DNA from 3 places in the Devosia sp. J20-27 genome. Region 3 is predicted to be linked to each of the others. Evidence: predicted binding sites of a transcription regulator. Region 3 holds the regulator's gene; each other region holds the start of a gene.

Region 1 (10,530 bases), 970 kb from region 3:
GGCGCGGGCGGAATGAACCGCAAGGCCGCATTGGGGACGCGCAGCACATCGTGCGACTCCGCAACGACGATGGAAGCGGTAGCGGTCATGCCCGGACGCAGCAACAGGGCGGAATTGTCGACGTCCAGGATGGCCTTGTAGGTCACCACACCGTTGACCGTCAGCGGGGCGTAGCGCAGCTCGGCGATCTCGGCCGGAAAGACCTTGTCCTGGAAGGCCTCGACGGTGAAGCTGGCCTTGTCGCCTTCCGAGACGAGGCCAATCTCGGCCTCGTCAATGTCGACTCGCAACTGCATGCGCCCCAGATCCTCGGCCAGGGTGAACAGCGTCGGAGCGGAGAATGAGGCCGCGAGGATCTGACCGACCTCGACATTGCGATCGAGGATGATGCCGTCGATCGGGGCGCAGATGCAGGCCTTGGCAAGATTGGCTTCGTTGAGCGCCAGATCGGCCTTGGCAATGGCGACGTTGGCAGTTGCGCTCTGCAGCGCGGCAGCGGCACGGGAGAAATTGGATTTGGCGTTGAGCAAGGCCTGATCGGAGGCAACGCCCCGGTCGGCGAGTTGCAGAGAGCGTTCGTAGGACTGATCCATCTCCTCGAGCGTCGCCTGGGCCTCGGCCAGTCGCGCCTCGGCGGCATCGACATTGGCGCGGGCGCGGGTGAGGTTGGCCTCGAGCGTCTCGGTATCGAGCTGGGCCAGGACATCGCCCGACTTGACGGTATCGTTGAAGTCGTAATTGACGGACCGGACCGTGCCCGAGAGCTCGGTGGAGATCTGCACGGTATTGGTGGGCTCTACCGATCCGGTGGCCGTGACGGTGACAATGACATCGCCGCGATCGATGGTTTCGGTCACGTATCGGGAGGCGTTGTCGCCGCCGGCCTGCGGCCACCAGAGCCAGACGCCAGCCGCAACCAGACCCAGCGCCGCGACGGCCAGTGCTGGCCAGATCCAGTTGCGCCGCGGCTTTGCCTTGCGCAACACAGCTTCAATATCAGATGTCGTGGCCGGCACGCGGCAGCTCCTGGGCGCGATCGAAGGCGGGATTTCTCTCGTCCGGGCGCAACCCTGACAGAGCGGGACACGCGGGTATTGACGTACGTCAACCCGCAGCGCGATTTCGGATCTTCGGCCTCGCCTTGCCGGCCGCCAATGGGGGCTAGATGACTGGCGCGGCAGCGACCCAGTAGCCGGGCCAGACGGCACGCAGTTCATGGGCGGCGTTGTGGGCCTGGGCGCTCGAGCCGAAGAGACCGAACACGGTGCCGCCGGAGCCTGACATGCGGGAGAGCATGCACCCCTCAATGGCATTGATGCGGGTGATCAGGTCGCCAATCACCGGCAGCAGGGCGATGGCGGGTGGCTCGAGATCGTTGCGAGTTTCCGACAGCCAGATGCCGAGCTGGGCCGGGCGGGTCAGCGGCTGCGGCAGCGCCGGCATGCCGGGGTTGTCGCGCCGTTGCAGGCGACGGAATACATCGGCGGTGACGACCGGCTGCAAAGGATTGACCAGCACAAGGTGCAGATCCGGAAAGGCCGGCAACGGATGGATGATTTCGCCGACGCCGCGGATCTCGCAGGGGCGGGAGAGGAGGCAGGCGGGCACATCGGCGCCGAGGCCCAGCGCGATGGCCGTCAGATCGGCCAGCGGGATGTCGTCGCCAGCGAGCCCGGCGAGCAGGCGAAGGGCGGCGGCGGCATCGGCCGAGCCGCCGCCGAGTCCGGCGGCAACCGGCAGGTTCTTGCGCAGTTCGATATCGAGTCCGGTCTCGATGCGATCGGGCCAGCGGGCGCGAAAGGCGGCGACGGCGCGGGCCACCAGATTGCTGTCGCCGCTGCCGGCGGCCGTGGCAAACGGCCCGGTGACGCGCAGGCCATCGCGCCTGGCGGGCATGGCCACGATCTCGTCGGCAACATCGGCAAAGACGACGAGGCTTTCGAGCTCATGATAGCCATCGGCGCGGCGGCCGGTGACATGGAGTGCAAGATTGACCTTGGCGGGTGCCGCCTCGATCACCGGGAAATCTGCCGTCAAGCGCCGCAGCCCTAGAGTGCTGCGGGTGGAGCGACGCGGCTGATGGCAGCCTGGCTCTTGTCCAGCCGGGCCGCATCATCTTCCTTGCCTTCGGCCGCCTTGGGCACGACGGGATCGTCGATCGGTCCCTGCGACGGCGAAGAGAGCTTCCGGGCGACCCGCTCGCGCACGGTGCCTTCCTTGTCGACCGAACTGGCGACATTGTACTGGAAGCGGGCCTCCAGCTTGCGGCCCGCCCGATAGTAGGCATCGCCGAGGTGATCATTGATCTCGGGATCATTGGGCTTGAGCATGACGGCCTGTTCGAGCGTCGTCACCGCCTCGTCGTAGCGGCCCAGGCGGTAATAGGCCCAGCCGAGGCTGTCGATGATGTAGCCGTCGTTGGGCGCGGCAGCGACTGCCTTCTGGATCAGTTCCAGCGCTTCGGTGAGGTGTATGCCCTGGTCGACCCAGCTGTAGCCGAGATAGTTGAGCACCTGCGGCTGGTCGGGGCGGAGTTCCAGGGCACGCTTGAAGTCGGCCTCGGCCTTGGGCCACTCCTTGTTGCGCTCGTAGGCAATGCCGCGGACGTAGTAGAAGCGCCAGTCGCCCGGCACGTCGCCCTCGTTCACGGCGATGGCGCGCGAATAGGTTTCGGCGGCGTCGGCATAGCGCTTGTCGGACCGCTGCATGTCGCCCAGCACAGACAGGGCGTCGACATCGGTCGGATTGGCACTGACGATATTGTTCAGCCGGCGGAGCGCCTCGGGCCTGTCGCCCATGGCATCGATGTTCTCGGCGACGCGGACGACGGCAGTGGCCTTCATCGGCGAACCAGCCGGTACGGCATCGTAGAGCGCGTTGGCCGCGGTGTGCTGACCAGAATCATCGAGGAACTGGCCGAGCACCAGCGCAATGACATCGGCCTGCGGATCGAGATAGAGCCCGAGGCGCAGGAAGACCAGCGCCAGTTCGCTATTGCCCTCGCGCGCCAGCGCCACGCCGATGCCGTGGAACATTTCGGCGGCACCGGTCTGCACATTATCGGCAAACGGTCCGGGGGCCTGCTTGCGCTGCACCGCGGCACGCACATTGGCGACCAGCGGGTGGGTCAGGCCCTCGGCGGCAAAGCCGGCCAGTACGGAAGCTGCCTTGTCGAAGCGACCGGCATTGCCGAGCATGCGGGCATAGGCCTCGACGATGCGGGCGACATAGGGATCGGCCTCATAAGCCTTGGCGACCAGATCGATGGCCTCGTCGTGCTGGCCGGCGACGTCAGCCATCAGCGCGCGATGGAAGACGAGGAAATCGCCGAGCCCGTTGGCAACAACGGGTTCAAGGCTGGCGAAGCCGTCCTCGAGCTTGCCCTGCCCGACGAGGGCCCAGGCGCGGATGATCGAGCCGGTAATGCCGGCAAAACTCTGGTTGCCGAGCTTGTCGAGACCGGCAATGACGTCGTCATAGCGCCCCTGCTTCAGCGCCTCGGTAGCGATGACAAGCAGGGCCAGTTCATTGCCTGGGTCGACCTGCAGCATATGCCGCGCCGCATTGGCCGAGTCGGTGATCTGGCCATTGGCGGCAAAGGCGATCAGCGCGGTCTGCACCACCTGCGGATGATCGTAGTCGCCCTCGAGCGCATCGCGCAGATAGCGCGAGGCGGGACCGGTTTCCATCGACATCAACGCTGCCTGGCCGGCAAGGTAGCTGCCGGTGGGACTGGGTTGCTGAGCCTGGAAGGTCACTGCGCCGGCCGCGCCGGAAGTTACGAGGACGGCCACCAGGACGGTGGTGGACAGCAGGCGCGAGATCAGGGTCACAGGCACAGAGCCTCCGGGGTCATTCGGGATAGTGCGATTAGCGCACAAAGATGGGCCATAATACGGCTGCGCCGCAAGAGCGCGCCACAGTTTCGTGAGGCGGTGCGCTCGGCCCCCTACATCCCCGAATAGTTCGGGCCGCTGCCGCCCTCTGGCGGCACCCAGGTAATGTTGCGGGCTGGGTCCTTGATGTCGCAGGTCTTGCAGTGGACGCAGTTGGCGGCGTGGATGCGAAACACCGGCACGCCGCCCTCTTCGGCCATTTCATAGACACCGGCGGGGCAATAGAGCGGCGCCGGTTCGCCATAGCGGGGCAGGTTTTCGCGCACTGGGACGGTGGGATCGGCCAACCGGAGATGCACCGGCTGGTCCTCGTCATGGGCGATGTTGGCGAGAAAGACCGACGAGGCGCGGTCGAAGGTGGTTTTGCCGTCGGCGCGCGGATAGGCGATGGCCTGGACGTCGGCAAGCGGCTTGAGCTTGTCCGAGTCGGCGCTGGCATGTGGCAGGGTGCCAAAGAGCGAGACGCCGAACAGCGCCTGTGTCCACATGTCGAAACCACCCAGCGCCACGCCCAGCAGCAGGCCGAAGCGGCTCCATAGCGGCTTGACGTTCCGCACTTTCGCCAGTTCAACACCGATGCCGGTGGCGAGCACCCTGTCATTGAGGTTTTCGAGCGTGTCGTGGGCGCGACCGGCAACAACTGCCTCGCCGACAGCGTCGGCGACCGCCATGCCGGAACGGATGGCGCTGTGGATGGCCTTGAGGGCGGGCATGTTCATGAAGCCTGCGGCACAGCCGATCAGCGCGCCGCCCGGAAAGGCCAGGGTGGGGATCGATTGCAGGCCACCCGAAGTAATGGCGCGGGCGCCATAGCTGACGCGACGGCCGCCCTCGAGCAGCGGCGCAATGGCCTTGTGGGTCTTGAAACGCTGGAATTCGTCGAAGGGCGAGAGTGTGGGATTGGCGTAGTCGAGATGGGTGACGAAGCCGAGATAGATCTGCCGATTACCGGCGTGATAGCAGAAGCCGCCGCCGGAGGTCTCAAGATCGAGCGGGTGGCCGAGATAGTGATCGACACGGCCGGGCTGGTGCCTTTCGGCCGGGATTTCCCAGATTTCCTTGATGCCGAGGCCGTATTTCTGCGGGCTGGCGGCGGCAAGGTCGAAGGCGGGGATCAGCGCCTTGGCCAGCGAGCCGCGGGCGCCCTCGCCGATCAGGGTATATTTCGCTTCCAGGGCAATACCGCGTGCAAAGCCCGACTTCGGGTTGCCGGCTGCGTCGATGCCGAGATCGCCGGTGATGATGCCGCGCACCTCGCCATCGGGACCCGTGAGGACATCGACGGCGGCGGTCATGGGGAAGATGTCGACGCCGAGCGCGGTGGCCTGTTCGCCCAGCCAGCGGCAGAGGTTGCCAAGGCTGACGATGACGGCGTCGCTGGTGTGCATCTGCGGTGGCAGCATGAAACCGGGCAAGGCGATATCGGCGCCGGCGGTCAGCCAGTGATAGGTGTCGCGGGTAACGGCGGGGCCGACGGGAGCACCCTTGTCGCGCCAGCCGGGGATCAGTTCATCCATGCCGACGGGGTTCATGACGGCGCCCGAGAGGATATGGCCGCCGATCTCGGCGGCTTTCTCGACCACGGTGACGGCCAGATCGGGATGGCGCTGCTTCAGCCGGATGGCTGCCGCCAGCCCGGCCGGGCCGGCGCCGACGATGACGACATCGGTTGGGAGTGTTTCGCGGTCACCGGCCTCGGCCAATCGTCACAATCCTCGGAATTCAGGGTTCGGTCTGGTCGCGCTGGCAGCGCATGAAGGGCTGTGACATAACAGAAGGCATGGCTGAAGATCGACCGCTAAATGACGCCGAAATGCTTGCGGCGCTCGACTGGTATCGGGCGGCGGGCGTCGACCTGAGCGTCGGCGAGGAGCCGGTCGACCGCTTCGCCGCCTCGGTCCCGGCCGCCCGATCGCGGCCGGCCAGCGTGGCGCCGCAGCCGGTCCAGGCGCGTGCGCTGGATACGCCGCCACCGGTGGCGGCGCCGCTCAATGCCGATCCGTCCGAGACGCGGGCGCTCGCCGCCGGCGCCGCGACACTGGATGAGCTTCGCGCCGTGATGGACGCCTATGAGGGGTGCCTGCTCAAGAAGCGGGCGACCCAGCTCTGCTTTGCCGACGGCAACCCGGAGGCCGAGATCATGCTGGTGGGCGAAGGCCCGGGCGAGCAGGAAGACCTGCAGGGCAAGCCCTTCGTGGGCAGGGCCGGGCAGTTGCTCGACAGGATGCTGGCAGCCATCGGGCTGGACCGCAGCAAGGTCTATATCGCCAACATGGTGCCGTGGCGGCCACCCGGCAATCGCAACCCGTCGCCGGAGGAACTGGCGCTGTGCGCCCCGTTCCTGCATCGGCAGGTGGAACTGGTGGCGCCCAGATTGCTGGTGACGCTGGGCAATGTGCCGACCCAGGCGCTGTTCGAGACCAGCCTCGGGATCACCCGGACACGCGGGCAGTGGAAGACGCTGACGATCAATTCCCACAGCGTGCCGGCACTGCCGACCCTGCACCCGGCCTATCTGCTGCGTTCGCCTGCCTCCAAGGCCATGGCTTGGCAGGACATGCTGAGTCTCAAGCAGGCAATCGACCGGGAAAATTCTGTTGCGGGTTGAAGGATTGGCCTGAATTTGGTCTGAGTTGAGGGGCAAGCGACCGCCTGCCCTCGCAGCGGCTTCGGATACGCAGAAGACCCATGACATCAGCCTACAAGATCTACGCCCTGTTTATTGGTTCGGCGCTGCTGATGTTTGGCGGCGGGCTGCAGGGGCTGCTGCTCAGCGTGCGTGGCGCCGAAGAAGGGTTCTCGCTGATGTCGTTGGGCCTGATCGGCACCGGCTGGTCGGTCGGGTTCGTGGCCGGATCGGTGACGGTGCCGATGCTGGTGCAGCGCGTCGGGCATATCCGGGCGTTTTCGATCATGGCCGCCATTGGCACGGTGACGATCCTGCTCAACCTGCTCTGGGTGCAGGATATCGGCTGGATCGTGATGCGGGCCTTTTCCGGCTTCTGCTTTGCCGGCGCGGCGATGATCGTTGAAAGCTGGCTCAACGAGGTGGCGGAGAACCGCAGCCGCGGCACCATTTTTTCGATCTATGTGACCATCAACATGGCGGCCTCGACGATCGGCCAGCTAGCCATGTCGGTCACCGGGACCGGCGGCTATGTGCCGTTCGTGATCGGGGCCATTGCCTTTATCTGCGCCATTCTGCCCAGCGCGCTGACTTCGACGCCGCAGCCGCGGCCGCTGAAGTCGGCAAAGCTCGATGTGCGCCTGCTCTACAAGACCTCGCCGCTGGCGGTGATCGCAAGCTTTGCCTGCGGCATGACAAACGGCAGTTTCGGCACGCTGGCGCCGGTCTACGGATTCAAGACGGGGCTCGATGCGGCCGGCATCGCCCTGCTGTTTGCGGTGACGGCCATCCTCGGCGCCGCAGCGCAGATCCCCTTCGGGCGGCTGAGCGACCGGATGGACCGCCGGCTGGTCATCGTCTTTCTGAGCGGCGGCGCGTCGCTGGTGGGGCTGTTCACGGTGCTGGCGGGGACCACAGGACTGCTGGCGGGGGGCAGCGTGCTGACCTTCGTGCTCTTCGGGCTCTACGGCTTTGCCGCCAATCCGCTCTATGCCATCGCGGTGGCGCACGCCAACGACTTCGCCAAGGACGGCGAGTTCGCGCGGGTGGCCGGCGGCATGCTGCTGATCCTCGGCACCGGGCTGGCCGTGGGACCGATCATTGCCTCGTGGGCGATGGAGCATATTGCGCCGGTCGGGCTGTTCATCGTCACGGCGACATTTCACGGCGCGCTGGCGGTGACGGCGTTCCTGCGCATGAAGGTACGGCCGGTGCGTGATGCGGCCGGGCGCGTGCGGTTCCGGGCGATGAATGCCGAAAAGGGCGTCACCCCGGGTTCGGTCGAGCTCGATCCGCGCGCCGACGAGACGCAGGAAAACCTGCCGCGGACCGCCGCGACGTCGCGCCCGCACGAGGCCGATATCCTGGTGCCCGACCCGCTCAATCCGACGGTGATCGTCGAGGACGTGCCCAAGACCGTAGACGGCGAAGACGCGCCAAAAGAGAAAACGGACAAGAATGTTCAAGAGTGAGCTCGACCAGAGCAAGCCGTTCGTGCCGCTCCGGATTGCGGTGCTCGCCGTCTCGGACACCCGAACGCTGGAGACCGACACGGCCGGGGCCCTGCTCAAGTCGCTGATGGAGGCCGACGGCCATATCTGTGCAGAGCGCGCCGTGGTGCGCGACGATATCCACCAGATCCGCAACACGGTGATGGGCTGGGTGGTCGATCCCGATATTGACGCCATCCTCACCACCGGCGGCACCGGATTTTCGGGCCGCGACGTGACGCCAGAGGCGCTGGAGACGCTGTTCCAGAAGCGGATGGACGGGTTCTCGGTGCTGTTCCATCAGTATTCGGCAACGACAGTGGGCACGAGTTCGCTGCAATCGCGGGCGACGGGCGGGCTGATCGGCGAGACTTTCGTTTTCGTGCTGCCGGGCTCGCGCGGCGCCTGCCGCGACGCCTGGGAAGGCATCCTGCGGGCGCAGCTCGACAACCGGCACCAGCCCTGCAATTTCGTCGAACTGATGCCACGGCTGGCGGAGCGGTAGGCGCTTCCGTTTGCAGCACGGGGAACCAATCAGGATTGGCTTCACCGCTGTCCCGCTTAATTCCATCTATGATGCTCTGGCGCCGCAACCGTCTCATGGCGCCACCATCCATCCCCTCGCACCGCCATCCATCCCCTCGCACCGTCATCCTCGCGCTTGACGCGAGGATCCATGCCGCCGCCGGTGTGAGGGTGAGATGGGTCCTCGGATCAAGTCCGAGGATGACGGTGTTTGGGGCGGGTTGGGGACAATTACGGCTGGGCGGCCGTGTGCCTCGCCGGCTCCAGCGCTTATCCAAGGCCATCTGCGCCCCTTCGCGAGGCCAGCTGTAGGCACCACCTAATGGGGAGGGCAACGCTTTGCCTTTGCAGCGCGTTGTGCACGCAAGCCCCATGAAGAACGCGTTCCAGCTTTTGTTCTTCCTTTGTTCTCTTTTCCGCGTTAGTGTCAATCCATGATGCAGGCCGAATCGGCCCGCCAGGAGACAGACCATGGCAATGCACGTTGCCCCAAGTTTTGAAGCCTTGGAGAAACTGAGCCAGACGCGCGATGCCGATCTGATCGGCCGCAGGCTGCTGGACTCGAGGTCCAATCGTGGCCGCGGGGCGCAGAGCAATCGCGCCGGACGGTTCGAGATGCAGAGCCGCGAAGCGGTGGACGACGGCTGGGGCCAGGTCGAGGAACTGAAGGGTTTCGAGACCGTCGAGCATATCGAGCGGGCGCGAACCATCATCACCCGCAATGACAGTCCCGATATCGGTTTCGACCGCTCTATCAACGCCTATCGCGGCTGCGAGCACGGCTGCTCGTACTGCTTCGCGCGGCCGACGCATTCCTATCTCGGGCATTCGCCGGGGCTGGAGTTCGAGCGCGACATCTATGTGAAGGTCAATGCCGTCGAGCAGCTCAAGAAGGAGCTGGCCGACAAGCGCTACAAGCCCAGGCCGATCGCCATGGGCACCAACACGGACCCCTATCAACCGTCCGAGCGCACCCACAAGCTGACCCGCGAGATCCTGAAGCTGCTGCTGGAGACGCGGCACCCGGCGACGATCACGACCAAATCGGCGCTGGTGGTGCGGGACCTCGACATCCTGCAGCCGATGGCCGAACTGGGGCTCATCCGGGTCGGCATCTCGGTGACCAGCATGGACCACAAACTCAGCCGCAAGATGGAGCCGCGGGCCTCATCGCCGGAAAAGCGGCTTGAGGCGCTGCGGCTGTTGAGCGAGGCGGGGGTGCCGACCGGCGTCATGGTGGCGCCGATCGTGCCGGCCATCAATGATATGGAGCTGGAACGGATCATCGACGCAGCGGCGGCGCAGGGCGTCAGGACGGCGCATGCGATCATGCTGCGGCTGCCGGGCGAAGTGCGGGACATTTTCCGCGAGTGGCTGCTGCGGCACTATCCGGATCGGGTGCGGCACGTCATGAGTCTCGTGCGCGACGTGCGGGGCGGCAAGGACAATGACCCCAATTTCGGCACGCGCTTTGTCGGCGAAGGTCCCTATGCGGTGCTGATGCAGCAGAGACTGGAAAAGGCGCGGGTGCGCTATGGCCTCGTCGACAAGATGCCAGCGCTGCGCACTGACCTCTTCGTGCCGCCGCGGCTTGAGGACGCACAGCTCGACCTGTTTTGAGCACATGGGCTGCGGCGTCATGGCCGCGAAGGCGGGGCCGGGCGTTTGCAGGTCCAGTGAGCAGGCCCTGTTCCGGCCGGCTGGCCGCCTTCGCGACCCTGACGCCGCGGCGCAGAGCGCCTTTACTGGCGAGGCGGGATCGGCATGCTGGAGACATGCGTGCCGATTCGCCCGATACCGGAAAAGGTCCCGACCTCGCCTTCGAAAGGCGGGCGGTGCGGCGCGGCGCAACGGTGGTGGCCGGTATCGATGAGGCCGGACGCGGGCCGCTGGCCGGACCGGTGGTGGTCAGCGCCGTGGTGTTCGACAGGCGGAAGGTGCCTGTGGGGCTCGATGATTCCAAAAAGCTCACTGCCGCCGAACGCGAGACGCT
Region 2 (10,530 bases), 210 kb from region 3:
AGCCGCGGTCGGCAACAAGGTCGCGGGTGCGTGTAAGGCTCTCGATGAGGACGGCGGCGGCCTGCTTGTCGGAGGCTTGGCCGGGAGTGAGCATGATGCGGATCGGCAGGCCGGTCCCATCGACCACGGCATTGATTTTGGTGCTCAGTCCTCCACGAGACCGACCGATGGCGTGATCCGGGCCCCCTTTTTTCCGCCCGCGGCGTGCTGGTGTGCCCGGATGATCGAACTGTCGATCAGCGCCATCGACTGCGGCGAGCGCTCGGCGAGGGCTTCGAATATCCCGAGCCACACCCCGGCCTTGGCCCACCGGTTGTACCGGTTATAGGCGGTCGTATAGGGGCCGTAGCGCTCCGGCAGGTCGCGCCAGGGCGAGCCGGTGCGCAGCACATAGAAGATGGCGTTGATCACCCGTCGGTCATCGGTGCGCGGCACTCCGCGCGGCTTGTTGGGCAGGAGGGGCAGAATGATCCGCCACTCCGCATCGCTGAGATCAAATCGAGCCATCGCCACCTCCATTCAGGAGGTTGAATCAGCCTTCGTACTCAAAGGGAATCCCCTTTATGGGTACAGAACCTAGTGCTGGCGGCCGCCTGCGCCTATATCGGGGGCTGCACACCAGCCGGGATCACTGCCATCGACACGTCGCCTTCCAAGCCTGACCAGTTCTATGCCACGCTGCAGACCGCCTTTACCGAGGGCAGTCTGGTGAAACTGGGGCTGCGTGCCTATGCGGGCACGCACGAGTCGCTGAAGTCGGTGGACATCAAGCCGGTGATCATCAAGCGCCAGCCGCAGCTCAGCTTCACCTGGCACCACAAGACCCGCGATATCGTCAAGAACCACGATTGGGACGAGTCGCTGGAGCTGCTGCAGGGGCTGGTCGGGATCGAGTTCAACCTGGCGCAACTGTTCACCACGGCCGGTGACTGGAGCCTCGATTTCCAGGGGAAGGCCCCCCGCCTAAAGCAGGCGCCGCCGAGCCAGACGGCGCCGTTGTCGCGGACCCATGACCGGCAGAAGGCGCGTCCGATCCCTGCGGGGAAGGCGTGGCTGCGCGAACTGGGCGTCACCGACGCGCAGGACAAGGTGCTGCCCACGGCGCAGGACAAGTTCCGGCAGATCAACCGCTATGTCGAAATTCTCGGCCCGTTGCTGAAGTCCATTCGCCCGGACCGGCTCAAGTCGATCGTCGATATGGGCTCGGGCAAGGGCTACCTCACCTTCGCGGTGGCGGACTATCTCGCCAACACGCTGCATTCCGATGCCAAGGTGGTTGGCGTGGAGATGCGGCCGGACATGGTCTCGCTCTGCAACTCCATTGCGGCGAAGACGGGACTGGGAGCGCTTGGCTTTGTCGAGGGATCGATCGCCGATTATGACAGCACGGGCGCGAGCGCGCTGATCGCGCTGCATGCCTGCGACACGGCAACCGACGACGCCATTGCCAAGGGCATCGCCGCAGAGGCCGAACTGATCGTCGTGGCGCCGTGCTGCCACAAGCAGATCCGGCGCGAAATCGAGACCGCCAACGCCACAACACAGCTCGACTACCTGCTCAGGCACGGCATTTTCGTCGAGCGGCAGGCCGAAATGGTCACAGATGGCATCCGGGCGCTGGTGCTCGAGTATTTCGGCTATTCGACCAAGGTGTTCGAGTTCATCTCCGACCAGCACACGCCCAAGAACGTGATGATCGTCGGCGAGCGCAAGCGGCAGGGCAGGGATCCGGCGGTGCTGGAAAAGATCGCGGATGCCAAAGCGTTCTTCGGCATCCGGCAGCATTATCTGGAAAAAGCAGTCGGGCACTAGGTCTTGGACTCATAACTTCTGGTCCAGAGTGGGATTGAGGCGAGCAGAACGCTGGCGAGGAAGTTGCGGGCGAGCTTGTCGAATCGTGTGGCGACGCGACGGAAGTGTTTGAGTTTGCAGAAGAAGCGCTCGACCAGATTGCGTTCGCGATAGAGGCCCCGGTCAATGCTGCGCTGGACCCTGCGGTCTTTCTGTGTGGGGATGTGGGCACGGGCTCCCCGTGCCGCAGCCAGGTCGATGAGGACGCGAGCGTCATAGCCGCGGTCGGCAACAAGGTCGCGGGTGCGTGTAAGGCTCTCGATGAGGACGGCGGCGGCCTGCTTGTCGGAGGCTTGGCCGGGAGTGAGCATGATGCGGATCGGCAGGCCGGTCCCATCGACCACGGCATTGATTTTGGTGCTCAGTCCTCCACGAGACCGACCGATGGCGTGATCCGGGCCCCCTTTTTTCCGCCCGCGGCGTGCTGGTGTGCCCGGATGATCGAACTGTCGATCAGCGCCATCGACTGCGGCGAGCGCTCGGCGAGGGCTTCGAATATCCCGAGCCACACCCCGGCCTTGGCCCACCGGTTGTACCGGTTATAGGCGGTCGTATAGGGGCCGTAGCGCTCCGGCAGGTCGCGCCAGGGCGAGCCGGTGCGCAGCACATAGAAGATGGCGTTGATCACCCGTCGGTCATCGGTGCGCGGCACTCCGCGCGGCTTGTTGGGCAGGAGGGGCAGAATGATCCGCCACTCCGCATCGCTGAGATCAAATCGAGCCATCGCCACCTCCATTCAGGAGGTTGAATCAGCCTTCGTACTCAAAGGGAATCCCCTTTATGGGTACAGAACCTAGGCGGTCTTGCCGTTGGGCAGCGGCGTGCCGGGCGCGACGAGGCCCTTGTCGGCCAGAGCGGTCCAGAACTCGTCAGGGATGCTGGTGTTCCACCACGTCAGGATGCCATCGAGCTCGGCGGGCGAGCGCGGCCCGGGCAGGACGTTGCAGACCGCCTTGTGGGCGAGCGGGAACTGCAGGGCCGCAGCGCCGATCGGCACCTTCCACTCGGAGCAGAACTCCTCGAGTTGCTTGACCTTTTTCGAGATATGCTCGGGTGCGGCGGCGTAGTTCCAGGTACCGGTACCCATCAGCGCGCCGCCGTTGAACGGGCCGCCGCAGATGATCGAGGCGCCGCGCTTAAGGCAGGTCGAGAGGAACGGATCGAGCGACGTCTGCTCAAGCAGGGTATAGCGGCCGGCGAGCAGGAAGACGTCCCAGTCGCCCAGTTCGAAGGCGTCCATCAGGACTTCCCACTCGTTGACGCCAAACCCGATTGCCTTGACGACGCCGGCGTTCCTCAGTTCCTGCAGGGCGCGGTAGCCGCCCTCGGCGAGCTGCTTCCAGTAAACGGCGTTGGCCTCGGCGCCATGTGTCGCCACGCCGATGTCGTGGACCAGGAGGATATCGACGCGGCTGAGGCCGAGGCGCTGCATGCTGGCATCGAGCGAGCGCATGATGCCATCGTAGGAATAGTCGTAGACCTGCTCGAAGGGGAACGGCTTGACCCAGGAATGCGGGTATTCGCGCTCGCTTTCCGAGCGGATGGGACGCAGCAGGCGGCCAACCTTGCTCGACAGCGTAATACCGTCCTGGCGGAAACGCAGGGCGTCGCCCACCATGTGCTCGGCGCGGCCATAGCCATATTGCGGTGCGGTATCGATCAGGTCGATACCGCTGTCGAGGGCATGGGTCAGGGTGGCCCGGGCCTGCGCGTCGGGGACTTCCTGGAAAATGCCAGCGAGCGTGGCGCTGCCGCAGCCCAGCGTCGTGACCTGCAGATCGGTCCGTCCAACCTGGCGCTTTTCAAACTCTTGCCTGGCCATGCCATGCTCCTCCAAAATCTCCAGAGCTAACTGACATGTTAGCTCGAAATGTTCAACGGGCCTTTCGGCTTAGGCGGGGAGGACGGCAGATCGCCGGGCCGCGCGCCGCGCTGCTGCTGCCGAATTTCCGCCAATCGGGCAAATGAGAGTCGTTTGCATGTTTTGAATGTGACAGAACCAGTTCACCCCTGTTGGATCGGACTTCCGCCGTGACCGGTTACGCCGCAACCCACGACTATGCCGCCGATGACCCGGCGCGTTCGTACACGGCCCATGTCGTGCGCGAACTGGGCATGGGGATCATTTCCGGCGTCTATCCCGAAAACACCATCCTGCCCGGCGATGCCGAACTGATGGAGCGGTTCGGCGTGTCGCGCACGGTGCTGCGCGAGGCGATGAAGACACTCAGCGGCAAGGGGCTGATCCAGGCCAAGGCGCGGATCGGCACGCGGGTGCGGCAGCGCACGGAGTGGAACCTGTTCGACCCGGACGTGCTGATCTGGCATGCCAAGTCGGGATTTGACGCCGACTTCCTGATGTATCTGGGGGAAATGCGGCTGGCGCTGGAGCCGGAAGCCGCTGCGCTGGCGGCCCAGCGGCGGACACCGGCGCAATTGCAGCAGCTCTTTTCCTTCGTTGAGCAGATGGGGAGCGACAAGGTTTCGGCCAGCGACTTTGTTCGCGCCGATCTCAATTTCCACCTGGCCGTGGCCGATGCCGCGGCCAATCCGTTCCTGCGCTCGATATCAACATTGATCGAAGTGGCGCTGGTCAACATGCTCACCATCAGTTCGCCACACGAGCACCCCGAGGAGCATGTGGAGTTGGTCGCTGCGCATCGCGCCATTGCCGACGCTATCGCCGAGGGCCGGTCCGATGCGGCCCGGGAGGCCATGCGGGTGGTGATCCATCAGGGCATTGCGCGACGCGGCCGACGTCGTCTGTAGGGCTGGATTGGCTGGCGCCCGGCTGTAAGCTGGGCATCCAATGAGCAGCAGCCGCGTTCCGACCTCATGAGCCGAGCATTCACCAAGGAAATCGACGACGCCCCGCCGCCGCCGCTGGAAGAGCGGACGATGAGCAGCGCTGCAAACCTCGTGACCGCACGCGGCGCCGCGTTGATCGAAGCAGAGATCGCAGGGCTCGACCGGCAGATCGAACGCGCCGATGACAGCGCCCTGGCAGTGCTGCAGCGCGACCTGCGCTACTGGACGGCGCGGCGCGCCACCATGCAGCTTGTCGCACCGGTAGCAGCGCCGCAGCAGGTGAGTTTCGGGACAAAGGTGTCGATCAGGCGTGGCGGTAGGCTGGTGAAACTGACCATTGTCGGCGAGGACGAGGCGGACCCGGCAGCCGGCCTGCTGGCCTGGACATCGCCGCTTGCCCAGGCGCTTGATGGCGCGGAAGCGGGCGAGGTGGTGCCCTTCGAAGCCGGCGGGCGCGACGAAGAGATCGAGGTTGTCGCCATAAAGGCGGCCACCTGAGTGAGGCGGGAGAACGTCATTCAGAAGAAAGACCTGGCGAGGCTCGACCGCATTCTGGGGCTGCTCGGATCCGATCATGCCGGCGAACGAGCCGCGGCCGCTGCTGCCGCGACCAGCATGATCGCAAAGCATCATCTGACCTGGTGGGATGTGCTGGAGGGCCGGGCGCTGGGCGCCCGGGCCGCGGCGGAGGTACGTCGCTCCGACCTCGGCATCGACTATCTCAAGGCCGCCGAATCCCGCCTGCGCCAGCTCAAGGCGCATAACGAGGCGCTGGAAAAGCAGGTCGCCCGGCTCAAATCCAGACTGGAGGCCGAAAAGGCCGCCGCCCCGCCGCCCGGCGACGTCGAATAAACCGGCGGGTGCTGTCGAAACCGGCCGCATCGCGGCGACCAGTGGCAGCACAAACGCAAAGGGAGAGACCGATGAAATACATGCTGCTGGTGCACCTCGATGTCGAGGAGATGTTCAAGCAGAGCCAGGAGGAGTGGGCGCAGCTCGACCGCGACTCGCTGGCCTATGACGAAGAGCTGCGGCAGCGCGGGCACTACCTCACCTCGTCGGCGCTGCAGGACGGCAATTCGGCGGTGATCGTGCGCCGGACGGCGGACGGCATCAGCACCACCGACGGGCCGTTCGCCGAGACCAAGGAGCATCTGGGCGGCTTCATCTTCATCGAAGCGCGCGACCTCAACGAGGCGATCGGCATCGCGGCGAAGATCCCGGTGGGGAAGTTCGGGGCCATCGAAGTGCGACCGGAACTCGTCATTGATCCCGACAAGCGCTGACATCGAACGCATCTACCGCGCCGAGTCCGGCCGGGTGCTCGCCAGCCTCATCCGGCTGCTCGGCGGCTTCGAGCTGGCCGAGGAAGCGTTGCATGACGCCTTTGCGGCGGCGGCGGCGCAATGGCCGCGGGACGGGTTGCCGCACAACCCGCGGGCCTGGCTGGTATCGGCCGGTCGGTTCAAGGCGATCGACCGGCTGCGCAAGAAGGCGCGGTTCGGTCGCGAGCTGCAGGCGGAACTGGGCCGGCAGGTCGATGAAGCGGCAGAGGAGGCGGCGATGCGGGAGCCTGAGGAAATGGCCGACGACACGCTGCGGCTCATCTTCATCTGCTGTCATCCGGCGCTGCCGGCAGAAGCCCAGGTGGCGCTGACGCTGCGGGAGGTCTGCGGTCTCACCACCGAGGAGATCGCCCGCGCCTTCCTCGTGGCCACGCCGGCGCTGGCGCAGCGCATCGTGCGGGCCAAGGGGCGGATCCGGAGCCTCGAGCTGCCCTATGAGGTGCCCGAACGCAGTGCGCTGCCGGAGCGGCTGGGGGCGGTGCTCAAGGTGATCTACCTCGTCTACAACGAGGGCTACTCGCACCACCGCATGGAGATTGCCGAGGAGGCAATCCGGCTGGGGCGGCTGCTGGTCGACCTGCTGCCGGATGGCGAGACGCTGGGCCTGCTGGCGCTGATGCTGCTCAACCACTCGCGCCGCGCCGCCCGCCGGACGGCGTCCGGAGACATCGTGCTGCATGCCGACCAGGACCGGAACCTGTGGGACCGGGAGATGATTGCCGAGGGCGAGACGCTGGTGCGCAAGGCGCTGCCGATGCAGCAGCCGGGACCCTATGTCCTGCAGGCGGCGATTGCCGCGCTGCATGCGGCCGACGCAACCGACTGGGCCGAGATCCTCGTTTTTCACGACCTCCTGGCGCAGGTGGCGCCGTCGCCGGTGGCAGCGCTCAACCGCGCGGTGGCTCTGGGCATGGCCGAGGGCATCGAGACCGGTCTGGCGGCCATCGAAGAGGTGTTGCCCGCCCTGCCGAACTATCAACCGGCACACGCGGCGCGGGCCGACTTCCTGCGCCGGCTGGGGCGGCGGGCGGAAGCGTCCGAGAGCTATCGGCGCGCTCTGGCGCTGAGCGACAATGCGGCGGAGAAACGATTTGTAACGAGTCGGTTACGGGAACTTGCTGAGGAATAGCTTAGGCGTCGAGAGCATGTTCCGGCCGACACCCTCCCTCTTGCGGGGAGGGTTGGGGAGGGGGTGGCGAAGCCAGCGGAGCGACGATAATTTCGGGCGTCGCGTTCCCCCCTCCGAGCTGCGCTAGGGACCGGAGGTCCCAAGCTTCGCTGGCCTCCCCCGCAAGGGGGGAGGTAAACCGCTGACGGTTCTATTGGCGGGCGTCGCCTAAAGCGACTTGATCACCACCGGCTTGTCATCGTCCCAGGCAACGGCATTGCGCAGCGGCAGGCCGAACTGGCTTTCCTCGATCTCGAAGATGTCGCCGGGTTCGGTCTTGATGCCGTCGGCAAAGCTCAGCGTGGCGGTGCCGAACATGTGGACGTGGATGTCGCCGGGCTGCCGGAACAGGTCGTACTTGAAGTGGTGGTGCTCGAGGTTGGCGATGGTGTGGGACATGTTGTCCTCACCCGAGAGGAACGGCTTTTCCCACAGCACCTTGCCATCGCGCAGGATGCGCGACATGCCCGAGACGTTGCGCGGCAGCTCGCCCACGCGCAGTTCGGGGCCGAACGAGCAACTGCGCAGCTTCGAATGGGCGAGGAACAGGTAGTTCACGCGCTCGGTGACGTGGTCGGAAAACTCGTTGCCCAACGCAAAGCCGAGGCGGAACGGCGTGCCGTCCTTGCCGATCAGGTAGATGCCGGCCATTTCCGGCTCCTCGCCGGCGTCGAGCGCGAAAGCGGGCGAGGGGATCGGCTTGCCGGGCGCGGCGACGATATGGCCATTGCCCTTGTAGAACCATTCGGGTTGCACGCCGACCTCGCCGGGTCCCGGCTTGCCGCCCTCGAGGCCCATGCGGAACATCTTCATGGAGTCGGTGAGCGGCGCTTCAGCGGCCTGCTGGTTCGACTTGTGCATGGCGTCGCGGGTGGAGGCGGAGCCCAGATGGGTGAGGCCGGTGCCGGTGACGTAGAGATGGGCCGGATCGGGATGATCGACCGGGGAGAGCAGGCGGCCCTCGCGGGCGATGGCGACGCGATCGACGGCCTTGCCGAGCCCTTTTTCGGCAACGACTGCCGCCAGCGTGGTGCCGCGATCCGCAGCTTCCTGCGCCAGCGCGTAGACGCTGCCGGCTCCGGTGACGACGCTGGTCGTGCCCCCGATGGTCGCCGCCACGGCGCGGGCGCCGCTATCGTCCTGGAACTGAATGAGATGCATGCCGAACCCCTTGCAACTGGCACGGCGGAGCCTAGCCGCCGTTTTCCGCATTGAACGCATGAGGCGGCAAAAGGCAAGGAACAAATAGTACGACTATTGGCGAGGCGGACGCGATTTGAGGGTGCAGGCTGGCATGGGGGCTGGACCCGAGCATGGTGGCAGAGGTAACCTGGCGATCACTGGCTCTTTCCCGCTTCGCCAAGCTTTGTCCGGCCCAAGCGGGCCGCGCTCCCGAAAGGTGGTCGGTGACGACGGTGAACCTTTCCTGGGTCGGACCACGCCATTTCACAACTCTCTCCCTCCTCATGGTGAGCCTCCTCATGGTGAGCCTGTCGAACCACGAGGAGGCTCAGGATGAGGTCTCTCTGCCGTTGGTGGCCCCTCACCTGCCGCCCCACCGCCGTCATCCCGGCGCCGGCCGGGACCCAGTAGACGCCAACGCCTCCATTATTGACCAGCCCCTCCGTCACCCTCCCCCTTGTGGGGAGGGCCGGGGTGGGGGGGCGAGAGCCCCGGTGGGGTCATTCATCCGACCGATGTCACTCGCGCATCGACGACACCTCCAAGCCACTGACGCAGCACGATGATCCAGCCGCATCGCAAAACTTGTCCCCGCCCTCGCCGCAGGGCGTAATCTTGCGCAATCTCCCCGCGACGGACGGGAAGCGCGACGAACGCTTGCGGAGGGGACTGCCGGGAGGGGGAAGGGAGTCGTCTCACGCCCCTGGGCCAAGTGCACGGAGTTGAAAAGGGGCGGCAAGTCGGGCTCCAGTCTCCCGAAGCGCGGGACAATGCCACAAAACCCGGTTCCCCGAGGCGGCTACCGTCTCGTTATTAGTCATACCCAGAGACGGCAAGCGCCTCGGGGCCCGATCCAACTTCAGCAACCGGAGGCGGTCACGCCGGCCGGGCGGAGAGGCGTGTCTGGTGCTCCGCCAGGCCGCAAATTTCGCTTGACGAGAATGAAACAAAATGAGAACAAAAGGCATACAAGAGATGCACACCTGAGCCTGCGCCGAATTGTTGTCTGCGGCGGGCGGTTATGAAACAAGGGAGACCGAAGATGGCTGCTGCAACGCCCCTGCGCGTGGTTGAAGGTGGAACTATGGACAAGGACAAGGCGCTTGCTGCAGCGCTGAGCCAGATCGAGCGGAGCTTCGGCAAGGGCACTGTGATGCGTTTCGGCGAGGGGCCGATCGCGCAGGTTGAGGCCGTATCGACCGGCTCGCTGGGTCTCGACATCGCATTGGGCATTGGCGGTCTGCCGCGTGGCCGCATCATCGAGGTTTTCGGGCCGGAAAGCTCGGGCAAGACCACGCTGGCATTGCATGTGATCGCTGAGGCACAAAAGAGCGGCGGCATCTGCGCTTTCGTCGATGCCGAGCATGCCCTCGATCCCAACTATGCCCGCAAGCTCGGCGTCAAGGTCGATGAGCTGCTGATCTCGCAGCCCGATTCCGGCGAGCAGGCGCTGGAAATCGCCGATACGCTGGTGCGGTCCGGCGCCGTCGACGTGCTGGTGGTCGATTCGGTGGCCGCACTGACGCCCAAGGCCGAACTTGAGGGCGAGATGGGCGACTTGCTGCCGGGTCTGCAGGCCCGCCTGATGAGCCAGGCGATGCGCAAGCTCACCGGTTCGATCTCCAAGTCCAAGGCGATGGTCATCTTCATCAACCAGATCCGCATGAAGATCGGGGTGATGTATGGTTCGCCGGAAACCACGACGGGCGGTAATGCGCTGAAATTCTACGCGTCGGTTCGCCTCGACATCCGTCGCATCGGCGCCATCAAGGAGCGCGAGGAAGTCATCGGCAACCAGACCCGGGTCAAGGTGGTCAAGAACAAGCTGGCGCCGCCGTTCCGGCAGGTTGAATTCGACATCATGTATGGCGAGGGCATTTCCAAGACCGGCGAGCTTCTCGACCTGGGCGTCAAGGCGGGTATCGTCGAGAAGTCGGGGGCCTGGTTCTCGTTCGACAGCCAGCGCCTGGGGCAGGGCCGCGAGAATTCGCGGCAGTTCCTCAAGGACAATCCCGAGGTTGCCAACATCATCGAAAGGGGTGTGCGCGAGAGTTCGGGGCTGCTGGGCGAGGTGCTGCTGGCCGGTCCGGAAAGCGATGACGCGGGCAGTGACGAATAGTCCGGCGCGCGTGCGCCGGTCCAGGCCGAATTGAACTGCAACGGCGCCGGCTCACC
Region 3 (10,530 bases):
GTCTGATAACCGTCAAGAACGCTAGCAATGTCACCATTGAAGGCGTCACCGTGGACGGCCTGCTGCGGGGTGGCTCGGTCACCGGCGCCACCAATCCGACCTTTGTCGGCATCGCCTATCTCAATGCCAGCGGCAAGATCGACGCCGTCGACGTCACCGGTATCCGCGAAAGTGAGAGCAATTTTGGCAATCAGCGGGGCGTCGGCATTTTCGTGTCGAACGACAGTGCCCATGCAGCCAACGACATGGTCATCCAGAACTCTACGGTCAGCCAGTTCCAGAAGACCGCGATCGTGGTGGTCAACGCCGACGTTGATATCCATGGCAACACCATCACCGGCGTCGGCGCCCACACTGTGCAGGCGCAGAACGGCATCCAAGTTTCCGGCTCCACCGGCTCCATCGTCAACAACACGGTTTCGGCCATTGGCTACACCGGCGCCAACTGGTCCGCCTCGCTCATCCTCACCTTCGAGACCACCAACCTCACCATTGACGGCAACCGTCTGACCGGCACGGGCGCGACGCACCTGAACCTGGGCGTAGTGGTCATTGACGCCACTGGCGCGATTGTCACCAATAACGACATCTCCAGCGTTGGCTGGGCGATTGACGTCGAGGATTATTTGGCAGGCTGGGGCTTCCCGGCCACCCTGACGCCGGGCGCGGGCACGGTGTTCACCGGCAATACCTTCACCTCCATCGGCCATGAGTACCTCTACTTCAGCGCCGATGCTGCCCAGCCGCTCGCGTTCGACGTCACCGGCACCGAAGGCAACGACTTCTTCTCCGGTGGCCTCGGCGCCGACACCTTCCGCGGCATGGGCGGCGACGACACCTTCGTCTACACGGTTGGCGGCGGTGATGATCGCTATCACGGCGGCACCGAATCTTCCGCCCTCAACCCGGACTACGATATCCTCACTGTCCAGGGCGACAGCGAGGACCGCACCGTAACCATCGGCAAGCTGCCGCAGGCCGACGCGGGCAACATCGTGTCCGTCGGCGGTGTCGACTCTGATGATATCGTCATCACCTACACCGGCCCCGGGGCCGCCACTGTTCGTGCGGACGAGATCGAACATATCGACGTCGTCGCCGGCACTGGTGCCATCAACCTTGTGCTGAACGATGTCTCGGGTACGGCAATCCTGCCCAGCACCATCACCTTCACCGGTGGCGCCGGCGACGACACGCTCGACCTCACCGGCTTCGTCGGCGATGTCCACGTTGTCTTCAACGGCAATGGCGGAAACGACACCCTGTTGCTCAGCAACGTGCAATGGAAGGATGCCGTGGTCACCGAGTCCGGCGGCGTCTATACGCTGATCGTCGGCGGCCACACATTCGATATTTCCAATATCGAGAGCGTGCAGTTCGCCAATGGATCGGTCACCCCGGCCCAGCTCATTCAGATGGCCCCAACCGACCTCACCGCGACCGCGCTGAGCGTTGCCGAGAACAGCGCCAATGGCGTGGTGGTCGGCTCGGTGACCGGCGTGGATGGCAATGGTCCGGTTGAAACGCTCAGCTACGCCTTCGCCGTAGTTGGGGGTATCACCCAGAACGCTGGCGGCCGCTTCGCCATTGACGCGGCGACCGGTCAGATCACCGTCGCCAACGGAACACTGCTCGACTTCGAGTCAGCGTCCTCGCACAGCGTCACCGTCGAGGTGACCGATAGCCACGGCGCCACCTACAAGGAAGCATTCTCGATCTCGGTGTCGGACGTCAACGAAGCACCGACTGCGGTCAGCTTCACCGATGTCACGGCTACGATCGACGAGAACAGCGACGTCACCGGTGGCATCAAGGTGGCCACCATCGGCATCACCGACGATGCCCTGGGCACCAACAGCCTCAACCTTGCCGGGGCCGACGCTGCGTCCTTCGAAATCCGCAACGGCAACGAGCTGTTCTATGTCGGGTCGTCACCCGACTTCGAGGCCAAGTCGTCCTACGCGGTGACCGTGAACGTCGATGACATCGCCGTTGGCGGCAACCCGGACGCATCGCAGGTCTTCACCCTGAACGTCACCGACGTCAACGAAGCATCGCCAAACCAAGCGCCGGTACTCAGCCTCAACCAGCTTGATAACGTCCGCGATGAGTTCGGCGCCACCAGCTATGGCAACAACAATGGCAGCGTGAACTGGGTCAATTCCTGGACAGAAACCGGCGACGATGACAGTGCATCGATTTCACACGCTAGCGACGATATTGGCATCACCTCCGGCCGCTTGAGATTGAGCGATAGCGGTGACAATGACGATGCATCGATCCAGCGAACCGTCAACCTAGCGGGCGCAAAATCCGCAACGCTGAGCTTCGACTACCGGCGTGATCTGGATCAAGGCAACGACATCGTCAGCGTCCAGATCGCCAAGGACGGCGTCAATTTCAGCGAAGTTCTTGAGCTCAAAGGCAACCAGCAGGACAGCGGGATGCTGCACATCTCCATCCCGATCACTGGCCCCTACACGAGCGACACCATCATTCGCATCGTAGCCGGCGGGGGGATGGAGAGTAACGATTTCGTCTATATCGACAATATCGATGTCACCTACAGCGCCGCGTCGACCAATAATTCGACCGGCTATACTGAGAACGGCGCGGCAGTTTCAATTGCAGCGGCAGGCCCGACCATTGTGGATGCTGACTCCCCCAATATGGCGGGCGCCACCGTCGTCCTGACCAATGCCAAGACAGGTGACTTCCTCTCGGTTGGCTCGCTGCCGCCCGGTATTGCCGCGTCGGTCGATATTTCGGTTGCCGGCAAGATCACCGTGGCTCTCAGCGGATCCGCTACGGTCGCCAACTATGCGACGGCCATCAAGGCGATCGGCTTTGGCAATCATACGGACAACCCGGACACGACGTCTCGCACCGTCACCGCGACAGTGACCGACGGGACCTCGACCAGCAACGTCGCAACCACGACCATTGGGGTGACTGCCGTAGCCGACGCCGCCGTCATCAATGTCCCATCGACACTCTACTACCTGTCCGAAGCCAGCACCGGGGACGTCAACGTCCTTAATCGCATCAGCTTCCAGGATGTCGACAGCTTTGGCATCGTGCGTGTCACGCTGTCCATGAATGATAGCGACGACTCCCTCACGGCCTCGAGCGGCGCTGGCGTGACCGTGAACGGCAGTGGCGGCCGTGCCATCACCCTCGACGGCACCATTTCGGCGATCAACGCATATCTGGCGGCTGGGAATGTGCTTTGGAACCCTGACGGCTCAAGCAATGGCGAGGGAGGTGTCGTGACGATAACCATCGACGACAACGGAACTGCGTCCGGCGGCAACATCACGACCACGACCGCCAACATCGTTGAATTCTCTCCGGACACCAGCGGTCCACTCTCCAACAATTACGCTGCAGTCAATATCGTCGGAGATGACGCCTATACACCGCCATCCGGTTCCTCCGGCAACAACGATACTATCGTCACCTCCTGGAGCCACACCACATCGTCCGCCATCACCTATAATGGGGTGTCGGGCAACGGTGACACAATCACCCTGGTCTTCACCTCGATCCAACTTGAGACACTCTTGGCTCTCGGCGCCAACTCGGCACTCGACTACTATCTGGACGGCGACATCAACTCCAATCTTGATCTGGGCAGCACCAGCTGGAACGCCATCGTCAACAACTACGACAATGCCGCGCTTGCGCTTGCGGCCGGCCCAGACAGCTACGTCACCTACACAGCGATCGGGGCAATCGACGCTAACCTGCCCACATTCGATGGCTCGCCAGACAACAATACAAGTGGCGATACCGTGATAGGCGGCGCGGGGGCAGATACGCTGAATGGTGGTGGCGGCAACTCCGACACGGCCGATAACGGCACTGATATCCTCGTCGGTCTGGATGGCGATGATGTCCTCTGGGGCGGCGCCGGCGACGACCTCTTGCTGGGCGGTTCGGGCAATGACAAGCTGCACGGCGGCAATGGCAATGACATCCTCTCTGGCGGCCTCGACGCTGACGATTTCATCTTTGCGGCCTCTGGCTCGTCACATGCGGACAAGATCACCGACTACAGCTTCTCAGAGGGCGATCGCATCGACCTGGGTGGCCTGCTGGACGCCGCCTTAGGGACTAACCCCATCCCAGCTGACCAGATCCAGGATTACGTGCGTCTGACCCAGACCGGTCAGGACGTGACCATCCAGGTGGATACCAACGGATCTTCGAACGCCGGGGGGGTAGTGTGGACCAGCGTTTCCGTACTTGTCGGCTACGGCACCGCCAGCGGCGCCGATCCGGTCAACATCGTTTTCGACGGCACCGAGCATACGTTTCTGATCTGATTGCAGCGAACGCGCAAAACAAATGGCCCGCTCGGGCGGGCCATTCTCACTTTCGAGGCTCAATAGCGGGCCTGCCCTCAGTTCCCCTCGCCCAGCCGGATCGCGCTCATGCCGCCCTTGCCCATGGCAACGGCACTCTGGCCACCCTTGAAGCCGTGCACGTAGCTCTTTGAGCCCACGAACGAGACGATCGGCTTGTAGGTGCGGAAGATGTCGTCACTGGCGGCGGTGTTCGAGAGATTGTCGAGGATGAAGCGCTTGCCCTCGACATGCACGGCAAGCACCGCGTGGTAAAGCTGGCGCCGCGTATCCTTGAGCACGATGAACTGCAACTGGTCCGGCGCAAAGCCGAGTTTGGCCAGCAGTTGCATCTTGGCGATGGCAAAGTCCTCGCAGTCACCGGCGCCGCGCGCGGCGCTCTGCGCCAGCGTCTGCCAGGTGTCGCCCTTGTCCGAGCGATAGGCGATGGTGCGGTTGACTTCACGATTGATCAGCTTGAGGGCCTCGACCTGCGGCAGGCGCCGCGCCCGCTCGGCCACGGCCGCCAGTCTCGTCCGGCGGCGCTCTTGCAAAACCCGTTGGCGCAGAAATCGCTCGCCGAGACAGCTGCGGGCTTCACCTTGCCCCACTGGGCGAAGGCCGGCAGTTTCCCGATCGGCACGACCACCGACTTGAACACATTATAGTTCGGCGCCACCGTGCGCACCGGCGCCGTCACTTCCATGCGCGGCATCAGCGAGGCGGTGGCAAAGGCGTCATAGCTCGGCCGCAGCTTCAGCGAGGCAACATCGAACCGCAGTTCGTTGCTGGGCTCACTCGAGGGCAGACCCAGATCGAAACGGGCTTCTGCCGCCGGCATGCCCGATATCATGCCAGCCAGCAACGCCGCGGCAGCCAGGACAGATTTGTTTGTTGTTTTGAGCATTCTGCTCTCCCTGTTACGAGAGAGCCTAGTTTTGAAATTCTAAGACTATGCCAACTGGCATGCTCTATTTGGCATTACTTAAATCGATCAAAAGCAATCCATTAAGCTTGCCAAACCCTAAATCACGCTCGCGCCGGCTCGGCGAAGTCCCTGCATACCGAATATTTACCCCGGCTGTTGCAGAACAGAACTGGAACATCTATACATCGTTCAGCCTTTGTTCCGATTCTGCTCACGGGGCCTGCCAAATGTTGACACGCAAACAGCACGAACTGCTCATGTTCATTCATGAGCGCATGAAGGAGGCGGGTATTCCGCCCTCCTTCGATGAAATGAAGGACGCGCTCGATCTGCGCTCCAAGTCCGGCATCCACCGGCTGATCACGGCGCTGGAGGAGCGCGGCTTCATCCGGCGGCTGCCCAACCGGGCCCGGGCCCTCGAAGTGGTGCGCCTGCCCGACTCGATGAACCCCTCGCTTGGCGGCCGCAAGGCGCGCTTCGAGCCGAGCGTCATCGATGGCAGCCTGGGCCGTGTCTCGGCGCCACCGCCACGCGCCGCCACGGCCATCTCCACTGCCTCGGAGGCGGGCCGTCCGGTCACCATTCCGGTCATGGGCCGCATCGCTGCCGGTACGCCCATCGAAGCCATCCAGAGCCACAGCCACACCATCACCGTGCCGCCCGAGATGCTGGGCTCCGGCGAGCATTTCGCGCTCGAAGTGCGCGGCAACTCGATGGTCGAAGCCGGCATTTTCGATGGCGATACGGTGCTCATCCGCAAGCAGGACAACGCCTCGACCGGCGAGATCATCGTCGCCCTCGTCGACGACGAGGAGGCCACGCTCAAGCGCCTGCGTCGCAAGGGTAATTCCGTGGCGCTCGAGGCCGCCAACCCGGCCTACGAAACGCGCATCTTCCCACCCGACCGGGTCAAGGTACAGGGCCGCCTCGTCGGCCTGCTGCGCAAGTACTGAGCACGCAACTCTGACCCTCCCCGTGGGTCGTCTCTGGGCCGGTGGACAGCACCGGCCCTTTTTTTGTGCCCGCCACGTGCCGATCCGGGTCGGATAGTGCCCCGAACCGCAGAAATGACTGAACCACCTTCCGGAAATGCTGGAGCTTGGCCGCACAAAAGGCCAAACAGGGGGCAACCGACGGGAGGAGCAGGTTTTGGCAGGCACGGCAGACTGGATCGCAATCGACTGGGGCACGTCCAACCTGCGGCTATGGGGGATCGACGCCAGCGGCGACATCGCCTTTGCACGCAGCTCCGATCAGGGCATGGGCAAGCTGACGCCCGGGCAATATCCGGATGTGCTCGCCGCGCTGCTGGACGGCGCGATTGATCCAGGCACTGAAATCGATGCACTGATCTGCGGCATGGCTGGCGCTCGCCAGGGCTGGCTCGAGGCCCCCTATCTCGATGCCCCCGCCGATCTTTCCACTTTGGCCGCACGCGGCGTCACCCCCGATCTGCCCGGCAAGCTGCGCGCCACGATCCTCCCCGGTGTCTGCCTCAGGCGCGAAGGCGCCGAGGACGTCATGCGCGGCGAGGAGACGCAACTGCTCGGTCTCTCCGCCCTTCAGCCCGGTTTCGAGGGCCTCGTGGTCATGCCCGGCACCCATTCCAAGTGGGCCACCCTCAGCGGCCACCGGCTGGAGCGTTTCTCCACCGCCATGACCGGCGAACTCTTCGAGGTGCTGCGCACCCACTCGGTGCTGCGGCACTCGCTGCAGGGTGAAGTCGAGGGGCCGGACCGCGACGCCGGCTTCGATGCCGGCCTTTCCCAAGGCCTCGACGCACCTGAGCGCCTGACCGCAACGCTCTTCAAGGTCCGCGCCGGCTCGCTGCTCTCGGGCCGCTCCGCCCCCTGGTGCGCCGGCTTCCTGTCGGGCCTGCTGATCGGCACCGAAATCGGCGGCCAGCGCGACTGGCTGACCGATGCCGAAATCCCGCTCGTCGGCAGCACCGGCCTGTGCCGGCTTTATGCGCGCGGCTTTGCCGTGCTAGGGGCCAGAACCCGCATCGTCGATGCGACCGACGCCACTCTCGCCGGGCTGAAGGCCGCCCGCGCTGCCTGAGGATACCATGCTCGAACACCGACACATCATCGCCATCCTGCGCGGCATCTCGCCCGCCGAAGTCACCGACGTCTGCGAGGCGCTGGTGGCTGCCGGCATCACCCTGATCGAGGTGCCGCTCAATTCCCCCGATCCGCTCAGTTCGATCGGCAGCGCCGCGAAACTCTTTGCCGGCCGCGCCGAGATCGGCGCCGGCACCGTGCTCAGCATCAAGGATGTCGACGCGGTCGCTGCCGCCGGCGGCACCTTCATCGTCTCGCCCGATACCTTCCCCGATGTCATCGTCCGCACGCGCGACAAGGGCCTCAGGAGCTATCCCGGCGTGTTCTCGCCGTCCGACGCCTTCTCCGCCCTGCGGGCCGGCGCCAATGGCCTGAAATTCTTCCCGGCAGAAGTGCTCGGCCCCAAGGGCATCAAGGCGATGAAGGCCGTGCTGCCGCCCGAGGTGCCGCTCTATGCCGTTGGCGGCGCCAACCCCGACAATTTCGCCGAGTATTTCGCTGCCGGTTGCGCCGGCTTCGGCCTCGGCACCTACATTTTTAAACCCGGCATGTCGGCCGCGGACGTGGCTGCCCGCGCCCGCACCGCCGTCGCCGCCTATGACGCAGGACAGACCAAATGAACCAGAAAGCCGAACTCTTCGTCGATAGCCGCTGCGAACTGGGCGAGGGGCCGTTCTGGAACCCGCTCGTTGGCAGGCTCTTCTGGTTCGATATTCTCAACCAGACCCTGCTCAGCGCCGGCCCCGACGGTCATCTGGTCGATCGCATCACCTTCAAGGACACGGCCGCCGCCGCTGCCGTGGTCGACGAAGACACCCTCGCCGTGGCCCAGTCGGGCGCCCTGCTCCGCTATTCGTTCTCGTCCGACAGCACCACCGTCATCGACACCATCGAGGCCGATGTCCCCGGCAACCGCACCAATGACAGCCGCATGGATCGCTCCGGCGGCTTCTGGATCGGCACCATGAATCGCCACGGTGGCGCCCACAAGACCGGTGCCGTCTATCAGTGGAAGGACGGCACCCTGACGCCGATCCTTGCCAATGTCGGCATTCCCAACTCCATCTGCTTTTCGCCCGACGGCAGCCGCGCCTATTTCACCGATGCCGGCGCCGTCATCCAGACCGCGCCGCTCGATCCGGCGACCGGCCTGCCCAATGGCCCGTGGACCGATCTGGTTGCCGGCGGCGCACCGGGCGGCGCCGATGGCTCGGTGGTCGATAGCGAGGGTTTCATCTGGAACGCCCGCTGGGGCGGCTCCTGCGTCGCCCGCTTTTCCCCCCAGGGCAAGCTCGACCGCATCATCGAGCTGCCGGTGCCCAACGTCACCTGCCCGGCCTTCGGCGGCGCCGACATGAAAACGCTTTATATCACCACCGCCCGTGAGAACCTCTCGCCCGAGCAGCTCGAGGCGTTCCCGCTGTCCGGCAGCGTCTTCGCCATCAATGTCGATGTGGCGGGCCTCACCGAGCCTTTCCTCAAGCTCTGAGAGCCCGGACAGGTTGTTCCCCGGCGCCGCCGCCTGCTGATCGGTGGCGCCGCGCATGAAACCCAGCGGCGTCAACGTGGCGACGCCCTCCAGGGCCGGCTGAGGCCGGTCTTGGCCGCGCGGACCTCGAAGCCGCTGCCGGTCCAGCGCAGCCAGTGTACGCCGCCCTGCTCCAGCGCATCCGCATCGATCACCGTCGGCGCCGCACAGACCGCCGGCGCGTCGCGTCGCGTGATCACCACGTCGGCGCTGCCGCAATCCTCGAAGAACCCTGACGGGTCGTTGATCAGCGCCAGACGAAAGCCCGCGGGACTGTCCACCAGGCATCCAACGCTGTCGCAGCGTCCCGCCCCGGTGGCGATCGGCTCGCCATAGGTCTCCTGCCACACGTCGACCGCAAAGCTCCCGGCCTTGCCGTCGACCAGTTGCAGCCCTGCCGCCGTGCGCACGGCCACCGCCCGCGTGGTGTCGGCCACCAGCACATCGGGCGGCCGGTCCAGCGCAAACAGCAGTACCGCCGGCAGCAGCAGCGCCGGTCCTGCCAGTTTCCACCACCGTGGCACCACCGCGAACCAGGCCAGCGCGACGAGGCCGAATGCCAGCGCCAGCGGGGTCAGCAGCGGGTGCAGGCTCAGCCCCGCACTCCACTCCGTGACCGTCCGGGCAATCCAGATCAACCCCTCCAGCAGCACCTGCAGCACCGAGAGGAACGGCCCTTCCCAGCCGAACGGCAGCAACAGCGCCGAGATCACAATGGCAGTCATGATCGGTGCGATCAGGATCAGCGCCATCAGGTTGGCGAGCAGCCCCAACGGCGCCGTCTGCTGGAAATGATAGGCCGAGAACAGCAGCGTCGCGAGACCGGCGATCAGGCTGGTCAGTGCCGTGCCGATTATGGCGCGTCGCACCCAGCCGAGGGCTCCACCTGCGGGTTCCCCGTCGCCGCTCGCCCATTCATAGCTGCCGATCAGCCCGACCACCGCTGCAAACGACAACTGGAAACTCGGCCGGAACACGCTGGCCGGATCGCTGACGATGATGATCAGCGCCGCGATGGCGACGTTGCGCATCGTCAGGGCGCGTCGGCCCGCCAGCACCGCTCCCAGCACCAGCGCGATCATCAGCGTCGAGCGAAAGGCCGGCACGTTGGCCGATCCGCCGGCCAGCAGCAGGTAGCCGAAGGCGGCGGCCAGCGCCACCACGGCAGCCACCTTCTTGATCGAGACGTAGCGCGATATGCCCGGCACCAGCACCAGCAGGTAGCGCATCACCGTCAGCACGCCGAGCGCCACCAGCGACAGGTGCAGCCCCGAGATCGAATAGATATGCGCCAGGCCTGAACTGGCCATCGCCTCGCGGGTGGCATCGGTGATCCGGCTCTGGTCGCCGATCATCATCGAGCGGGCAAGCCCATTGGCCTCGCCGCTGATCCGGGCATCGATGCGTTGACCAATCAATTGCCGCGCCGCGTCGACCAGTCGCTCGGGCCCGTCCGCCCCGCTCTGCACCACTTCGATGGCGCCCGTCGCGTTGCCATAGGCGCCGACGCCATCGAAATAGGAATGAAACTGCGTGTCATAGCCGCCGGGCACCACCGGCCCGGGCACCGGGTAAAAGCGGATCGGTCCGCGGATCACGTCGCCCGGCGCCAGATGCGGACCGCCCTTGATCACCACCCGGGCCCGCCGCATCGGCACGCCCCGC

What was found. Region 3 encodes LexA, which represses DNA repair genes until DNA is damaged. Its sites were predicted from a motif close to TGTTCNNNNTGTGTTCNG; they were not measured.
Region 1: a site for LexA is predicted at 8,932-8,949, ahead of AC0L4C_RS19175 (PA0069 family radical SAM protein). Genes of this name have one in related genera too.
Region 2: a site for LexA is predicted at 9,298-9,315, ahead of recA (recombinase RecA). Genes of this name have one in related genera too.

What each region holds. Positions count from the first base shown of each region.
Region 1 is NZ_CM147875.1:3,849,830-3,860,359, forward strand. Features, by position in the region: gene AC0L4C_RS19140 (efflux RND transporter periplasmic adaptor subunit) at 1-1,016, opposite strand, end outside; gene AC0L4C_RS19145 (4-(cytidine 5'-diphospho)-2-C-methyl-D-erythritol kinase) at 1,162-2,037, opposite strand; gene AC0L4C_RS19150 (tetratricopeptide repeat protein) at 2,049-3,839, opposite strand; gene AC0L4C_RS19155 (electron transfer flavoprotein-ubiquinone oxidoreductase) at 3,950-5,599, opposite strand; gene AC0L4C_RS19160 (uracil-DNA glycosylase) at 5,677-6,504, shown strand; gene AC0L4C_RS19165 (MFS transporter) at 6,585-7,994, shown strand; gene moaB (molybdenum cofactor biosynthesis protein B) at 7,981-8,517, shown strand; gene AC0L4C_RS19175 (PA0069 family radical SAM protein) at 9,015-10,157, shown strand; gene AC0L4C_RS19180 (ribonuclease HII) at 10,313-10,530, shown strand, end outside.
Region 2 is NZ_CM147875.1:2,672,945-2,683,474, forward strand. Features, by position in the region: one part of gene AC0L4C_RS13160 (IS5 family transposase) at 1-198, opposite strand, end outside; one part of gene AC0L4C_RS13160 (IS5 family transposase) at 198-507, opposite strand; gene AC0L4C_RS13165 (class I SAM-dependent methyltransferase) at 580-1,812, shown strand; one part of gene AC0L4C_RS13170 (IS5 family transposase) at 1,809-2,266, opposite strand; one part of gene AC0L4C_RS13170 (IS5 family transposase) at 2,266-2,575, opposite strand; gene AC0L4C_RS13175 (aldo/keto reductase) at 2,645-3,673, opposite strand; gene AC0L4C_RS13180 (FadR/GntR family transcriptional regulator) at 3,883-4,620, shown strand; gene AC0L4C_RS13185 (GreA/GreB family elongation factor) at 4,687-5,157, shown strand; gene AC0L4C_RS13190 (hypothetical protein) at 5,158-5,511, shown strand; gene AC0L4C_RS13195 (YciI family protein) at 5,583-5,945, shown strand; gene AC0L4C_RS13200 (RNA polymerase sigma factor) at 5,929-7,134, shown strand; gene araD1 (AraD1 family protein) at 7,342-8,334, opposite strand; gene recA (recombinase RecA) at 9,398-10,474, shown strand.
Region 3 is NZ_CM147875.1:2,883,955-2,894,484, reverse strand. Features, by position in the region: partial or broken gene AC0L4C_RS14290 (VCBS domain-containing protein) at 1-1,685, shown strand, start outside; gene AC0L4C_RS14285 (calcium-binding protein) at 3,096-4,328, shown strand; gene AC0L4C_RS14280 (transglutaminase-like cysteine peptidase) at 4,406-4,867, opposite strand; gene AC0L4C_RS14275 (hypothetical protein) at 4,819-5,253, opposite strand; gene lexA (transcriptional repressor LexA) at 5,502-6,227, shown strand; gene AC0L4C_RS14265 (2-dehydro-3-deoxygalactonokinase) at 6,424-7,335, shown strand; gene AC0L4C_RS14260 (2-dehydro-3-deoxy-6-phosphogalactonate aldolase) at 7,343-7,957, shown strand; gene AC0L4C_RS14255 (SMP-30/gluconolactonase/LRE family protein) at 7,954-8,826, shown strand; gene AC0L4C_RS14250 (ComEC/Rec2 family competence protein) at 8,898-10,530, opposite strand, start outside.